2 regions of the Methylophilus sp. DW102 genome follow, and region 1 is predicted to be linked to the other one. Evidence: riboswitches for the same ligand, from Rfam matches in the RefSeq annotation. Region 1 holds a riboswitch; the other holds the start of a gene.
The links. A riboswitch is a leader RNA that binds a small molecule or an ion and turns the genes downstream of it on or off. The one in region 1 is predicted to bind cobalamin.
Positions count from the first base shown of each region.

Region 2: linked by a shared signal. The riboswitch ahead of AACH41_RS12855 (TonB-dependent receptor) and the one ahead of nrdA (class 1a ribonucleoside-diphosphate reductase subunit alpha) in region 1 are both predicted to bind cobalamin.

Region 1 covers NZ_AP029023.1:964,388-969,374, reverse strand. Annotated here, with positions in the region: gene nrdB (class Ia ribonucleoside-diphosphate reductase subunit beta) at 1-28, opposite strand, end outside; gene nrdA (class 1a ribonucleoside-diphosphate reductase subunit alpha) at 238-2,517, opposite strand; cobalamin riboswitch at 2,650-2,872, opposite strand; gene AACH41_RS04545 (TonB-dependent receptor) at 3,155-4,987, opposite strand, start outside.
Region 2 covers NZ_AP029023.1:2,702,981-2,707,967, forward strand. Annotated here, with positions in the region: gene AACH41_RS12835 (EVE domain-containing protein) at 1-120, opposite strand, end outside; gene AACH41_RS12840 (DUF2237 domain-containing protein) at 189-548, shown strand; gene AACH41_RS12845 (cell division protein ZapA) at 832-1,134, opposite strand; gene AACH41_RS12850 (hypothetical protein) at 1,137-1,373, opposite strand; cobalamin riboswitch at 1,464-1,676, shown strand; gene AACH41_RS12855 (TonB-dependent receptor) at 1,813-3,744, shown strand; gene AACH41_RS12860 (TonB-dependent receptor) at 3,814-4,987, shown strand, end outside.

The sequences.
Region 1 (4,987 bases):
CTGTTTTGGTGAAGATGCTGTAGGCCATCTGTGTTCCTAATGTTTAAGTTTAATGCTCAAACTGTTTTTAAATTGTACTTATTACCCCACTGCAATAAGCGTTGAATCAGTGAGCGAGCGGGATAAAGTGCAAGGCGTACGGAGCACAGAAACCGGAATGTACACGAGAGTACATGAGGATTTCGCGCACCGCACAACGCAGCAATTTGCCCGCGCAGCCACTGAGTCAATGCTTATTTAAATTTTGCAGGCTCCGCTGGCACACCCATCGTCCTCGGCTTCCGTACCGCCCTCGCTCGCACCATCGCGGGTGTTGTGGTAGTACAGCGTTTTAACGCCAAGTTTGTAGGCTTGCAGCAGGTCTTTCAGCAGTTGCTTCATCGGCACGCGGCCGCCTTCAAAACGGGTTGGGTCGTAGTTGGTATTGGCTGAAATCGATTGATCGACAAACTTCTGCATCACGCCCACCAGCTTGAGGTAGCCGTCATTGCTGGGGATGCGCCACAACAACTGGTACTGGTTACGCAGGCGGTCAATCTCAGGCACCACCTGGCGCAAGATGCCGTCTTTGGATTGCTTGACCGAGACCAGGCCACGCGGTGGCTCAATGCCGTTGGTGGCATTGGCAATCTGGCTGGAAGTCTCGGAAGGCATCAGCGCCGTCAGCGTGGAATTGCGCAAGCCATCTTTCTGGATTTCCTTGCGCAGGCTTTCCCAATCCAGACGCAGCGGCTCGTTGCACACGGCATCCAGGTCTTTTTTGTAGGTATCAATCGGCAAAATGCCTTTGGCATAAGTGGTCTCGTTAAACGCACCACACGCGCCAAACTCGCGAGACAGTTGTACGGACGCTTTTAGCAGATAGTACTGAATCGCCTCAAAGGTACGGTGGGTCAGGCCCAGCGCAGCATCGTCAGTATAGCTGGTGCCGTTTTTGGCCAGGTAATAGGCATAATTGATCACGCCCACGCCCAATGAACGGCGCTTATTGGTGGCGTTGAGCGCGGCTTTGACTGGGTAATCCTGGTATTCGAGCAAGGCATCTAATGCACGAACCACGAGGTCGGCCAGACCTTCGAGCTCGTCCAGCGATTCCAGCGCGCCCAGGTTAAATGCTGACAGGGTACACAGCGCAATTTCGCCTTCGGTGTCGTTGATGTCATTGAGTGGCTTGGTCGGCAGTGCGATTTCCATACACAGGTTGGACTGGCGCACCGGTGCAACGGCCGGATCAAACGGGCTATGTGTGTTGCAATGGTCCACGTTCTGGATGTAGATACGGCCGGTACCGGCGCGCTCTTGCATCATGAGCGAGAACAAGTCTACTGCAGGCAAGCTGCGCTTGCGGATGCTGTCATCGGCTTCGTACTGGGTGTAGAGGCGCTCAAAGGTATCCTGATCGGCAAAGAACGCGTCATACAGACCGGGCACATCATGCGGCGAGAACAAGGTGATCTGTTCACCTTTGATCAGGCGCTGGTACATGAGGCGGTTGATCTGCACGCCGTAGTCGAGGTGGCGCACGCGGTTTTCTTCCACGCCGCGGTTGTTTTTGAGGACCAGCAGGGATTCAACCTCAAGGTGCCACAATGGGTAGAACAACGTCGCCGCCCCGCCGCGCACGCCGCCCTGTGAGCAGGATTTGACCGCAGACTGGAACAACTTGTAGAACGGCAGGCAGCCGGTGTGCTGTGCTTCACCACCACGGATTTCACTGCCCAGCGCACGGATACGGCCCGCGTTGACGCCGATACCGGCGCGCTGCGACACATACTTCACAATCGCGCTGGAGGTGGCGTTGATACTGTCCAGGCTGTCGTCACACTCAATCAGCACGCAAGAGCTGAACTGGCGTGTCGGCGTCCGCACGCCAGACATAATTGGCGTCGGCAGTGAGATCTTGAAGGTAGACACCGCATCATAAAAACGCTTGATGTAATCGAGGCGTGCCTGGCCCTTGTAGTTGGCAAACAGGCTCATCGCCACCAGAATGTAAAGGAACTGCGGGCTCTCGTAGATCTTTTTGGTGACGCGGTTTTGTACCAGATATTTGCCCTCAAGCTGCTTGACAGCGGCGTAAGAGAAATTCATATCGCGCCAGTGGTCCAGATAGCCATTCAGCGTATCAAACTCTTCGCGGCTGTAATCCTTGAGCAGGTGCGGATCGTATTTGCCCAGCGCGGTCAGGTTGGTCACATGGTCAAACAAATGCGGTGGCTCAAACTGGCCATAAGCAATTTTGCGCAGGTGAAAAATATTCAGGCGTGCAGCCAGGTACTGGTAATCCGGGGTTTCTTCCGAAATCAGGTCGGCAGCAGATTTGATGATGGTTTCATGGATATCGTCGGTGCGGATACCATCATAAAACTGGATATGGGAGCGCAATTCAACTTGTGACACCGAGACATTATTGAGGCCTTGTGCGGCCCAATCAATGACGCGATGTATTTTGTCGAGGTTAATAGGTTCCTTGCGGCCATCGCGTTTCGTGGCCTGCATGGATTCGTATTGTGACATTATGGGCTCCCAATTCCGGCAGCGAAGGTGACCCGACAAGTGGCATAGACAACATTTTTCAGGCCGAGCAACCCCAATATCAAGCCCGATTCTGAAAAATCGTATCTGCCGAGGACACCCCGCCTCAAACGTTAACAAGAAAAAAATCACGGTAGGTCTCCTGGCTCTCAGGTCACCATTATTTGCTTGTGCCTTCCCGAATTTACTCAGTGGCGTCGATTGCAGCAAACAACTCGCTGATCACAGTTGCGGGGGCAGCCCTGGTTTAGTGATTCCTGCGCAGTTTCACGCACCAGGTTCCCTATTAAACACAGAAGAGGACACTCTTCAGCGTACCGTATGGATGCGACTATAAAACAATATCTATGGCTTTTCAATTGAAGAAAACACAATATATTGATTTATTTTGATTGACAACGGGCAACTGGTTGTTTTTATTGGGGAATATTTTTTAACGATTTGCCGCGCACAAAATGTGCTTGCACGCCTGGTGTTTTTAACGCAAATACATGCAGCAGATTTTTGAAAATGACGATGTTATAGGCTTTTGCGTGCAGGCCCTTCCCAGAAGGCCAGCCTGCACTCTCACAAGGATTTTTTTCACTTGATCATGGCGTAATACATGGTTTTCAACCGACTAAAAAGTGGCAGCCACACTGAACAGCACGCTACGCCCTGGCTGATAAAGTGGCGTGACGGTCCCAAAGCCTTGATAGGTAGCACGGTCCGCGTAGGCATCATCAAACAAATTACGCACATCCACGCGCCACTTGGTTTTAACTGTCCACTGAGGTTGATATTCGGCATAGAGATTAAACACTTCATACGACGGGAACGATAACGTACCTGCGCTGACTTTATTGTACTTTTGCGCAAACTCTGCATCGCCGCCGACGGTCACGTTGACAGACGGAAAATGATGTCCCACGGTCACATATAAAATCTCGCCAACCGGTGTTGCCAAGTAATTACCTGTATCGCTGTCGGTAGGCGCACCGTCAATCGTCACATCAATATCTGCCAGTCTTGCACGGGCAAAACTCTGCTCCCACTGGTAAGCCAGACCAAGCTCATATCCACGTGTGCGTACATCTCTGGCCAATACGCCGCTGTTGACAGCAAACCGGGCCGCACGCGCATTGTCTATCTGCGTTTCAAATACCTTGGCATCGGCAGTAAAGCCATAAAAACGGCTTTGCAAACCAAAGAAATAGTTATCTGCTTTGGTGGCTTTTGGACCACGGCCGTAGTTCCATGCCGTGTTCATGATAAAGTTTTCTGCCATCTGGCTACCGCTAAACACCTCAGAATAACCCGCTTTCACTGTTAACAGCTCAGGCACCACAGCCAACTCACCCGAAATGTTGGAACTGAGTCCGGAATGTGACCAACTGCTGCCTTGAGTACCCGTGAGTTCATGGTGGTCGTTACGAACACCTGCGGAAACGTGCAAAGGTTGCCAGGGATTGATTCTCGCCTGGACATAAACACCTCGGTTGTTTGCTTTCTCTTCAGCCTGGAAAGTGCGATCCTTGTAATCAGCTTTATCACGATAGAAATCGACACCTGCCGTAATGCTACCAGTATCAATTGGAAAACGGTTTTCAAACTTACCGTTAAAGCTGCTGGTTTCTCCTGTACCCGGATAAATCACAGTCCCTCCGGCAGTAAAAATAGGCACAGTGATTTCAGTCTTGCTATAGGCTAGCAGTGCCGTTGGATTCCACCAGTGGTCAGGGTTCACTTGCGTATACCGCAGAACAGTATTGTCGCGGGTCATCTCATAGTCACGCACACGTGGCTCCCATGCCGGGCGGCCTGAAATAAACCCGATATTGCCACGGAAAGGACGTGCAGCATCGTCACGCACCCGCTCATGACTTAATTGTAATCTGTGACCATCTGCTGCTTCAGCGCCTAATTTAAAGAAACCGCTGACCAGGTCGGTGCCCGTGCCATCGACTTTGTCACCATTGCCCGCTTCAAATCTGTTGCCGTTGGCAACGGTTAAATAGGCTAATCCATCCAGTTGTTCAGAAGCAGCATATCCGGCCAGGGTCTGGCTGAAAACATCGCCATTGGTATTAAAGCTGGAGCGGATATAAGCGCCCTTGCCGGGCGAAGTGAGAAAATCACGCGCGTTTTTGGTTTCGTAGGCAATGGCACCAGCAATGGCACCAGCGCCTGCATCCGCGGGTGCCACGCCCGCATTGACGCTCACTGCCTTCATAAATAATGGATCGATCAATGTCGTCCCGTTATGATGAAAGACCTTATTGTTTTGACGACTACCGTCGATGGTGACCGCGAGATTGTTTTCCTCAATCCCGTTCACATAGACCTTTTGCGACATTGGCGTAGAACCGCCCACCTTCACTGAAGGCTGCCCGTTAAAAATACCGCGTACGTCACTCGGGTTGTTGCGCGCAAGTGCTGCTTCGTCAATCAGTATGGTGACAGGCTCCTTAAC
Region 2 (4,987 bases), 1.3 Mb from region 1:
GAAATTTCGCGCCTGATAATTGCGTATCCCATACCAGTCTACAGTTTGATTGGGGAATCCCGCCAAATCATCAATGGAGACATCCGAGGGTTCGGATTTCATTAACCAGTAACGCGCCATGCCTGAAAACTTTCTTTACACATCCAAATGCCAGTATCATAAACCAAGTTAGAGCACAGTTGAAAATCATGACAAAAAACGTTTTAGGCACTCTTCTGATCCCTTGCAGTATGCAACCAGTCACAGGCTTTATGCGTGATGGTTGTTGCAGTCACCACCCGGAAGATTTAGGTAAACATACCGTCTGCGCAGAAATGACAGATGAGTTTCTGGCGTTTTCGCAAGCGCAAGGCAATGACTTGTCCACCCCCAGACCAGACTATGCATTTCCCGGGCTCAAGGCTGGTGATCGGTGGTGCCTGTGTGCGAGAAGATGGCTGGAAGCCAGTGAAGCCGGTTACGCGCCGCCAGTGATTCTGGAGTCTTGCCACGAAAACTGCCTGGAAATCATTAGCCTGGCGGACTTGAAATACCATGCCTTAAGATAACAAGACAAAGGTGCGAGAGGGGATGTGCTAAGGGGTTACCTGAGCCGCTAATCCTGAACCAAAAAAGTTCAGGTGGTAACAGCCTAAGGTACATTAGGTTCGCACGCCAAGGGCGTCTTAAAAGACCGCCCAACTTAGTGCGATCGCACCGCACCTGATGAGCCGAAACCTATAACAAAGACTAGTTCAAGGAATTTTGGACTCAGGCAACGCCTTAGCACACCACTTTTATGATACGTCATTTAATACTAATGACGGTTAAAATTTTGTGAAATGAAGCGGATTACAATAATTTGTGCTGGCCGGACAAAACATCATCGATCTGCTGCTGCATGGTAGAAATGCGCTTTTTCACATCGCCCACATCAACCCCGCCGCTACGCGTATTCAACAACTCATGGGTAATGTTCAGCGCGGCCATGATCGCAATGCGCTCCACACTCACCATCTTGCCCACATCACGAATTTCGCGCATTTTACCATCAAGGTAACCCACCGCCTGCAATAAAATGTCGCGCTCTTCGTCGGTACAGGTCACGCTAAACGCGCGGCCCATGATCTCGATATCAATCGGCTGCTTGGCCATGACTAACGACCTTCCTCAGGCAATGCCGACAACAACCGCTCCAGCTGTACACTGGCTTGCGTCATGTTCAGCTTTAGAGATTGTGACTCCTGATGCAAACGCGTGACCTCCTGACGTAACTCCACGTTTTCGTCACGCAGCTGGCTGCACAAAGCAATCAGCTTCGTCACACGCTCTTCAAGACTTTTCAAATCGGCATCCATCAGTCCATTATCTTTTAAAAAAACGAGTGTGGTCAATAGCTAAGCGCATTTTTTCAAAGTAAATTAAGAATTTGAAGCCCCTCGCAAGATACCATGCAACTGGTCAAAGTCACTGCTTTAGACTAGAATGCCGAACAGTTGTCAGGTGCCTGCGTCTGCGTTCTTGCAGACAAGGGTGAAACTGGGAAACAGGTGCGCGAACCTCGTTCGCAATGCCTGTGCTGCCCCCGCAACGGTAAGCAAGTGCGGGTCTATCCATATGCCACTGAGTAAAAACTTGGGAAGGCGATAGACCAAGACTTGCCAGCCCGGAGACCGGCCTTACAACCCAATTGCAATACCGCGGGGTGACGGTGTCTGATCATAATGAATGCATGGCTTGCCAACAAGCGATGCATTTATTCATTTTCTGTCGATTCCCCGGTATTGAAAGTAAACCCACATGCGGGGTCGCATGTGATACAGGGATAAGAAAATGAAAAAAAAGCTTTTTTATAGCGTCATGGCTACGCTATTCGCATCACCCGTCTTTGCTGAAGATTTAGAACTAGACTCAGTGAGTGTTAAATCTTCGGGCTTTGAGCGCAAAGAATCACAAACCACTTATGCCAGCGAAATTCATACAGCAAAACAAATTGCAGCATCAGGAGCCAGTACTCTCTTCGACTATCTTGCACAACAGAGCTCATTGAACATTAGCTCCAACTTCGGTAGCAAAGCCACACCAAGCATAAACTTACGCGGCTATGGGAGTGAAAATGGCTATCAAAATGTAGTGATTACCGTTGATGGTCAACGCTTAAATAATATCGACATGAGCCCACAACTATTGGTTGGCATTCCTCTTGCAAACATTGAAAGAATAGAGATCAGCAAAGGGAGTGGGTCAGTACTTTACGGTGATGGCGCAACAGCAGGCGCCATACAGATTTACACGAAAAGCCGAAACGGGGCCTCTGTCATGACCAGTGCTGGTAATTATGGGCAACGCAATCATGCTATTAGTGCTGGGTTTTCTAGTGAGCACATAGATTTATCGGCGAGTGCATCGCATGATAGTCACGACGGGTTTAGCGCCAAAGATAGAACAGGCCACCGCGATGCATACGACTCAAATACTCAACAAGTAAAACTTAGGATCAAACCAACAGAGCAACTAGCTGTTTATGCACAAGGCTCCAGCACTAAAAACGATCTGCGTTATCCCAATCCGATGTCCAAAGCACAATTTGAGGACAATCCATCCCAAAATGGTCGCCCGGCTACGTCATATACCCATCAGGAACTTAACTCAGACCAGTGGCAGATTGGCTTGGACTACCAGATCAATACAGATTCATCGATAGAGATTACTCACTTTCGTGAGGATAAAGCATCTATCTATCCGAGCTATCGGCCTCATTATGACTATGAAGGCACTAAAGCGACTTACAAGTACACGAATGATCAATGGTCAGTGATTTCGGGCTTCCAAGATTTTAATGGAGCAATTAAAACATCCTCAGATCTCACGAAAAAGAATAACCACGGATTGTTCATATCATCAGAATTCAAACCGCAATCCATTAAAGACCTTAGACTATCTGCGGGATTACGCAAAGAACAGGTCTCTTACACTTATACCCCGAATGGAGGAGACTCCCTCAATCGCTCCATCCAATTGAGCGCATGGGACCTAGGTGCCAACTACCAATTGATGCCGTCCCTCTCATTATTTAGCAATTACAACTACGCTTTTGAAGCTCCAGACATTAATCGATTTTTCGGTTATGACGCGTCATTCAACGTTGTTTTCAATGGATTCATCAAACCACAAAAAGTGAGAACACTGAACATTGGTCTCAACCACACAACTACAAACAACCACCTCAAATTAAGCGCTTTCAGAGCCAATTTGGATAACGAGATTTATTATGACCCATCTGTACTTGGTATAAATACCAACTTAGACAAGAGCCATAAACTCGGCTTTGAGTTACAAGATATTTATCACCTGAGTAATGAGCTTAATGTAGGCCTGATTTATACATACACCAAGGCCATTATTGACAGGGAGCTTCAAGAAAGCGGCACCCTCATCAAAGATAAGAATCTGCCAGGCGCCCCCAGACAGTCTCTCGTTGCAAATATTAATTGGAAAATATTTACAAACACCAACCTGAATCTCAATCATGTTTGGCGCTCACAAGCTTACGTTTATAACGATTTTTTAAACAATGCTACGCAAAGGCAAAGTCGTTATGAGTCAACCAATCTTTCGTTAAATGTTAAGGTGCAGCAATACACCGTTTTTGCTGCAGTCAATAATTTATTTGAGCATCAAAACAATATTCAAACAGCAGTTGACTCTCTCTACCCAATAGATTTTGTTCGTACTTGGCGAGTAGGCCTAAAAGCCGACTTTTAATTCCATTGTTGATTAGCGTCACTCACGCCCCCTCTTGAGTGCCCTCCAACACTTGCTAAGGAAAATCAAATGAAAAAAAGAACATTATTAGGCACTATCACAACGATCTCTTTTAACATCTATGCCGCAGACAACACACTGACTTCCCTGGATGAAGTCGTAGTTACCTCCAGCAGAACGCCACAATCAACCAAAACAGTCACTGGCGATATTACCGTCATTGACAGCGAAGAAATCAACAGGCTACAAGGCGGCGCTTTGGCAGATTTATTGAGACTGCAACCTGGTGTACAAACCTACACAAATGGTGGCATGGGGACAAGTAGCAACATTTCACTACGTGGTACCAATGACAATCAACTGATTGTATTGGTTGATGGCGTGCGCATCAATTCCGGGACGACTGGTACGACCGCCTTTGAAAATATCCCCTTGGCACTCATCGAGCGGATTGAAATTCTACGTAGCCCCGCTTCTAGCCTTTATGGCTCTGATGCAATCGGCGGCGTTGTTCAGATTTTCACGAAGCGGGGCAAAGGCAACAAAACCCATCTTTACGGCAGTGCGGGTGCAGGTAGCTATGACTCATATACTGGGAATGCTGGCTTCGATACTGCCTATAAAGCGCTAAAACTCGGTGCACAAATCAGCAATTACGACACGCATGGGATTTCTGCAAAGAAACATCCCCCCTCTGTGATTGATAAAGATAGAGATGGATATTACAACTTTAGCAGTTCGACATACGCAGATTTGACATTCGCACCCGGTCACTCCTTGGGAATACACTACCTGGAAAGCAAAGGGCATAATGAATACGATAATGCTTATGCGGGCGGCAACTATCTGGAACGTCATCAACAAGGCTATGGTGTTGCACTCAAAAACGCGATGACTGAGCACTGGAACAGCAAATTAGAGTACAACATTGGTTTTGACCGATCATTTAGCGTCAGTAGCGCAACGCTCAATAGCAATATTGAAACTGAACAACGCCAATTATCCTGGCAACACGACTATAGCCTCACTCATGGGACTTTTACCTTCGCTTATGACAGGCTGGAACAAGATGTATTAACTCAATCGAATGGCAGCAACTTGCTGAAGAGGAGTCGCAACAATAATGCCTTTGTTTTAGGCTACGTGGGTAGCTTTGAAGCACACAGCACTCAACTGTCACTGCGAAAAGATTACAACAGTCAGTTTGGCAATTACACAACAGGCGGCATCGGTTATGGCTATG